Regions from separate parts of the Tardiphaga sp. 813_E8_N1_3 genome, predicted to be linked through region 1. Evidence: riboswitches for the same ligand, from Rfam matches in the RefSeq annotation. Region 1 holds a riboswitch; the other holds the start of a gene.
The links. Region 1 has a riboswitch for S-adenosylmethionine ahead of metX (homoserine O-acetyltransferase MetX). Riboswitches for the same ligand answer to the same signal wherever they lie in the genome.
Positions count from the first base shown of each region.

Region 2: linked by a shared signal. The riboswitch ahead of AB8A33_RS25005 (O-succinylhomoserine sulfhydrylase) and the one ahead of metX (homoserine O-acetyltransferase MetX) in region 1 are both predicted to bind S-adenosylmethionine.

Region 1 covers NZ_JBPWQE010000001.1:363,177-366,581, forward strand. The annotation lists gene hisC (histidinol-phosphate transaminase) at 1-533, opposite strand, end outside; gene AB8A33_RS01730 (chorismate mutase) at 560-1,411, opposite strand; SAM riboswitch at 1,617-1,696, shown strand; gene metX (homoserine O-acetyltransferase MetX) at 1,785-2,987, shown strand; gene metW (methionine biosynthesis protein MetW) at 2,990-3,405, shown strand, end outside.
Region 2 covers NZ_JBPWQE010000001.1:5,276,561-5,279,965, reverse strand. The annotation lists gene AB8A33_RS25010 (SGNH/GDSL hydrolase family protein) at 1-566, shown strand, start outside; gene AB8A33_RS25005 (O-succinylhomoserine sulfhydrylase) at 613-1,794, opposite strand; SAM riboswitch at 1,877-1,956, opposite strand; gene AB8A33_RS25000 (2'-deoxycytidine 5'-triphosphate deaminase) at 2,064-3,170, shown strand; gene AB8A33_RS24995 (outer membrane protein) at 3,263-3,405, opposite strand, start outside.

The DNA.
Region 1 (3,405 bases):
CCGGCGCGCAGGCGCTTGATCTCGGAGGACGGCAGATAGGTGCCAGTCGGGTTGTTCGGGTTCGCCAGCCACACCAGCTTGGTGCGCGGCGTGACGCAGTTCAGGATCGCGTCGACGTTGCAGGTGAAGTTGGTTTCCGGAGCGACCACATTGGTGGCGCCGTTCGCCTGGGTAGCGATCGGGTAGACCAGGAAGCCGTGTGCGGTCGAAATCGCCTCGTCGCCGGGGCCGAGATAGACATGCGCAATCAGGTTGAGAATTTCGTCGGAGCCGGCACCGCAGATGATCTGCGCGGGATCGAGGCCGAAGCGGTGGCCGAGCGCCTCGCGCAGCACCTTCGACGTGCCTTCCGGATAATCCTCGAGATGCGCGACAGCGGTGGCAAAGGCGTCCTTGGCGCGCGACGATGGGCCGAACGGCGTCTCGTTGGCCGACAGCTTGTAGGTCTTCCGGCCCGGCTCCACCACCGGGCTCTTGCCAGGGGTGTAGGGCGCGATATCGAGAATGCCGGGCTTCGGCACAGGACGGGACATCTTCAACTCCAGAACGTCAGATTGGCTTACGAACGCGGTGCGTCGTTGGCGGCCACGGTATAGCGGGTTGCGTGGCTGCCGACGAGAGCCGTGGAGCGCACCGAGGCGCCAGCTTCGATCAGCGCCGACTTAATCTTGTCGAGGCTGGTGGCTGAGGTGATCGAGATCAACAGCGCCGCGCCGTCAAAGGCGGTATCGGGCACGGCGACGATCTCGGCCAGCGGCGACAGCGCGCGCGCGGTCTCCGCATTCCAGCCTGACACCCGCACGCTCCACATCTCGACTTCGGTCACCATGGCGCTGTCGGCGACGCGTGACACTACGAACACCGGCAATGCGGCCGGATGGTCGGCGCGTTCGATGAACGGCAGGCGCGCGATGATCTTCGGGGCGCCCTTGGCTTCCAGCGGGATCCACCACGGTGTGCGGCTCGACGTCGCCGAGACCAGCGCGAGATCGCCCTTGGACTTGGCCACGGCCTCGACCGCTGCTGCGGCGCTGAAATGCGCGACGTAAGGCACGGTGAAGCCGAAATGAAAGCGCGCGGAATCCCGCATCGCGCTCTCGCCGAGCGACAGATCCGCATGCACCGAGAACGGCGCCTGAACGTAAGTAAAAGTCGAGATGATCACCCGCCAGATGCTCTCGACGGTGTCGATCGGCAGGATGCCACGATGGCGCTGCACCAGACGGCGCATCATGTCGGCCTCGCGCGCCGGCCGGAAGGCAGAACCGACCTCCTGGGTCTGCTTCACCGAAATCAGCCGGTCGATGATGTCGCCGCGCTGCATCAACAGGGCGTGAACCTGTGCGTCGATGCTGTCGATCTCTTTGCGCAGTTCGTCCAGCGAGGGCGGGGCGGGTGGTAATTTCGACATGTTCAAAACCTTCGGGACGGGAGGCGTGATAGGTCCCGTCAAGCTTGGCCGGGCCGGCTCCGGGGAGCCGGCGGGCACGGCCATTGATTAGGTAAGACGGTGCCGGAAAGCAAAGAAAACATGGCTGTTTGCGCTGCAGGGCACTTGGTCAATTTGACCGTGGCAATGCCCATATTGACGGCAGGCGGGTGCGGGACTAGTTTCTGGGCTCTTCCGTGGTCATTTGAGCCGGCCGGCTTGCAGCCACGTTAAACAACTCGCTAAACAGGCCGGGGACAGTTTGATCCCGGCCGAACTATTTGTTCAGGCCGGGTTTTTTTATGGCCTGATTCCGGTTTTGGTTTGAGAACCTCCTGAGGAGGCCGGTATCAAGATGGTAAATGTCGAACTGGTGAAGAGTCCGGTTGTCCGCCCCGATGAGCGTGGACATGAAGCCGATCATCCGACCTCGCTGGTCGCGGCCTTTGGCATGGATCAGCCGTTGCGGCTCGATTGCGGCGTCGACCTCGCCCCGTTCCAGATCGCCTATCAGACCTACGGAACGCTCAATGCCGACAAATCCAACGCGATCCTGGTCTGCCACGCACTGACCGGCGACCAGCACGTCGCCAATATCAATCCGATCACCGGCAAGCCCGGTTGGTGGCAGACATTGGTCGGGTCCGGCAAGGCGCTCGATACTGACCGCTACTTCATCATTTCCTCCAATGTGCTCGGCGGCTGCATGGGCTCGACCGGTCCGGCGTCGACCAATCCCGCCACCGGCAAGATCTGGGGGCTGGATTTCCCGGTCATCACCATTCCCGACATGGTGCGTGCGCAGGCGATGCTGATCGACAGTCTCGGTATCGGCCAGCTGTTCTGCGTGGTCGGCGGTTCCATGGGCGGCATGCAGACACTGCAATGGACCGCGGCCTATCCGGAGCGGGTGTTCTCCGCGCTGGCGGTCGCCTGCAGTACACGGCACTCGGCGCAGAATATCGCGTTCCACGAATTGGGTCGTCAGGCCGTGATGGCCGATCCCGACTGGCGCGGCGGGCGCTATTTCGAGGAAGGTACGCATCCGCATCGCGGCCTCGGTGTCGCGCGCATGGCCGCGCATATTACTTATCTGTCGGATGCCGCTCTGCACCGCAAGTTCGGTCGCCGCATGCAGGACAGGGAGTTGCCGACTTTCTCCTTCGATGCGGATTTTCAGGTCGAGAGCTATCTGCGCTATCAGGGCTCGTCCTTTGTCGAGCGCTTCGATGCCAACTCCTATCTCTATCTGACGCGTGCGATGGACTATTTCGATATCGCAGCCGACCACAACGGCAAGCTTGCGGAAGCGTTTCGCGATACGCAGACACGCTTCTGCCTGATGTCGTTCACATCCGACTGGCTGTTCCCAACGGCGGAATCGCGCGACGTCGTGCACGCGCTGAATGCCGGTGGCGTCCGCGTATCCTTTGCGGAGATCGAGACCGACAAGGGCCACGATGCCTTCCTGCTCGACGTGCCTGAGTTTCTCGATATCGCCGATGCATTCCTGAACTCCGCAGCCTCCGTGCGCGGCCTGCCTGTTACGGGGACATAGAGATGGCGTTTCCACAACAAGTCTTGCCGCTAAATTCTGTGGTGGCGACGCCGGCGCCGCGCGGTACGCAGGACTATCGCGGCGACCATCTCCTGGTCGCGGAGATGATCAAGCCGGGCTCGAAGGTGCTCGACGTCGGCTGCGGTGACGGCGATCTGCTGCAATTGCTGGAAAGCCGCGGCATCGACGGCCGCGGCATCGAATTGTCGCGCGAGGGCGTCAACCGCTGCGTCGGCAAAGGCCTCGCAGTGGTGCAGGGCGACGCCGATACGGACTTGATCAACTATCCCGACGATGCGTTCGACTACGTGATCCTGTCGCAGACGCTGCAGGCGACGCGGCAGCCGCGCGTCGTGCTGGAAAATCTGCTGCGCATCGGCCGCAGCGCCATCGTGTCGTTTCCGAATTTCGGCTTCTG
Region 2 (3,405 bases), 4.9 Mb from region 1:
CGAACCGCCTTGCGGCGCAGCTACATCGTGCTTACCCGTCGGCCAACATCACCGTGCTCAACCGTGGCAAGGGCGGCGAAGACGCGCCGGAAATGATGGCGCGGCTGCAGAGCGAAGTGATCAATTCGAAGCCTGATCTCGTGATCTGGCAGGTCGGCACCAATGCGGTGCTGCGCAATCTCGATCCCGGCGAAACCAGCAAGATGGTGGAAGACGGCGTTGCCCGCATTCAGGCGGCGGGTGCCGATCTGGTGCTGGTCGATCCGCAATATTCGCCGCTGGTGAATACGCGTCCCGAAGGCACCAGCAAGATGGTCTCGCTGCTGCACAAGGTGGCCGAACTACGCAAGGTCGGCATCTTCCCGCGCTTCGAAGTGATGAAGGAATGGCACGAAGGCCAGCAGATGTCGTTCGACAGCTTCGTTATTGCCGACGGCCTGCATATGAACGATTGGGGCTATGCCTGCTTCGCGCAGTTGCTCGGCGACAACATCATCAAGTCGGTCGGCCAGGTGAAGCTCGGCATCAACGAGCCGCAGATTCAGCAGGCGCAGAAGCCGCTGTAGTACTGCGGCCGACATTTAGCCGGCCGCAGTTTTCAATACTAGTCGATCAAGCCTTCGCCAGTGCCGCCTGAAGATCCTCGATCAGATCGTCACGATGCTCGAGGCCGGCCGAGAAGCGGATGAAGCCTTCCGTGATCCCGAGTTCGAGCCGTGCTTCCAGCGGCAGGCGCTGATGCGTCGTCGTCGCCGGATGCGTAACGAGGCTCTTGGCGTCGCCGAGATTGTTGGAGATGCGGGCGACTTTCAGCTCGTTGAGGACGCGGAACGCCGCTGCCTTGCCGCCCTTTACCTCGAAGCCGATCAGCGTCGAACCCGCACGCATCTGCTTCTTCACCGTCGCCGCCTGCGGATGGTCCTCGCGGCCCGGATAGATCAGCCGCGAAATCTTCGGATGCTGGGCCAGCACATCCGCGACCGCCGCGGCCGTCTGGGTTTGCCGCTCGACGCGGATCGCCAGCGTCTCCAGTCCCTTCACCAGCGTCCATGCATTGAACGGCGAGATCGAGGGGCCGGTCTGGCGCAGATAGTTATGAATATGCTCGTCGATGAAGTCCTTCGACGACAGGATGATGCCGCCGAGACAGCGTCCCTGACCGTCGATATGCTTGGTCGCCGAATACACGACGACATCTGCACCGAGCGCCAGCGGGCTCTGCCAGAGCGGCGTCGCGAACACGTTATCGACAATCAGTCGCGCACCGCCGGCATGAGCGATCTCCGCGATGGCTGATATGTCGAGCACGTCGAGCGTCGGATTGGTCGGACTTTCCAGGAACAGCGACTTGGTGTTCGGGCGCATTGCCTTCTGCCACTGGTCGAGGTCGAGTCCATCGACAAGCGTGAATTCGATGCCGTAGCGAGGCAACAGCTCTTCGATGACGTAACGGCAGGAGCCGAACAGCGCCTTGGCGGCGACGACGTGATCGCCCATGCGCAGCGGCGCGAGAATGGCGGTGGTCACGGCGGCCATGCCGGTGGCCGTCGAGCGTGCAGCCTCCGCACCTTCGAGGTCGATCATGCGGCTCTCGAACATCGACGTATTCGGATTCGAAAAGCGCGAATAGATGAAACCGGGATCTTCGCCCTTGAACCGCGCCTCGCAGGCTTCAGCGGTCTCGTAGATGAAGCCTTGCGTGAGGAAGAGGGCTTCGGACGTCTCGTTGAATTGCGAGCGCAGCGCGCCGGAATGAACGAGCCGGGTTTCGGGGCGATAGGACTTCGTAGACATGTGACCTCCAACGTACCCGCGTGACACGGGCACAAAAAACCGGCCTGGACGGACGTCCTCAGGCCGGGATCGCATGCTGGAAGGACATGTGTCCCCGGCCTGTTTAGCGACTTATTTTACGTGGCTGCAAGCCGGCCGGCTCAAATCACCACGGGATAACGATGTGCATATTCCCGCTTGCCCTTTTCGTCAAGGCGGGGCTGAGATAACCGGTAAAGTCGCTATTTTTCAGTGTATTCTCGCTGAAGGACGACCGAAGGACGAGACCTGTGCCGTTTACGCTTGCCCCCGATGCCGATGGAATTCTGCCCGACCGCATGATTGCGGCGATGGCCGATGCCGGCCTGATCCTGCCGGAATATCCCTTCGTCGAGAGCCAGATTCAGCCCGCCAGCCTCGATCTGCGGCTCGGCTCCATCGCCTATCGCGTGCGCGCCAGCTTCCTGCCGGGGCCGAATTCGACCGTTGCCGAGCGCATCGACGAGCTGAAGCTGCACGAGATCGATCTGTCCGATGGCGCGGTGCTGGAAACCAACTGCGTCTACATCGTCCCGCTGATCGAAAGCCTGGCGCTGCCGCCGAATATCTTCGCTGCCGCGAATCCGAAGAGCTCCACGGGGCGCCTCGACGTGTTCACCCGCGTCATCGCCGACGGCACGCGCCGCTTCGACGTGATCGGTGCCGGCTATCACGGCCCGCTCTATGCCGAGATCAGCCCGAAGACATTTCCGGTGCTGCTGCGTGAGGGCTCGCGTCTGTCGCAGGTTCGCTTCCGCGTCGGCGATGCCGTGCTCGATACCGAAGCGCTGGAAGAACTCCACGCGCAGGAGCCGCTGGTCGACAGCGACACGGCCGATCTCAACAATGGCCTCGCGCTCTCGGTTGATCTCTCCGGCGAAAACGCTTCCGGCTTTGTCGGCTACCGCGCCAAGCGTCATACCGGCGTCGTCGATATCGATCGTCGCGGTGGCTACAGCGTCAATGAATTCTGGGAGCCGATCTCGGCGCGCAAGGACGGCACGCTGATCCTCGATCCCGGCGAGTTCTACATTCTCGCGTCCAAGGAAGCGGTGCAGGTGCCGCCGGACTACGCCGCCGAAATGGTGCCGTTCGATCCGCTGGTCGGTGAATTCCGCGTGCATTATGCCGGCTTCTTCGATCCCGGCTTCGGTCATGACGGTGCCGGCGGCAAGGGCTCTCGTGCCGTGCTCGAAGTGCGTTCGCGCGAAGTGCCGTTCATTCTCGAACATGGCCAGATCGTCGGCCGTCTCGTCTATGAGCGGATGCTGGATCGCCCGGATGCACTCTATGGCCAGCGCATCGGCTCGAATTATCAGGGCCAGAGCCTGAAGCTCTCGAAGCACTTCAAGGTGTGATCGCTGGCCACTTAAATACGTACGAAAAAAGGCCCGCATTGCTGCGGGCCTAAGTTTTTTCTGGAGACGAAGTAGACGATAGATCGTCAGGCTTACTGAACGAAGCCTGCGCCAAAGTTGCCCAGGTTGAAGCGGTAGTTCAGGCCAGCCTTGATCGTGTGCTCGTCGTTCTTGAAACCGCCAACGGCGAGGGTCGGCGTGATGAAGTTGACGTTGCCGAAGTCGTAATACTGAT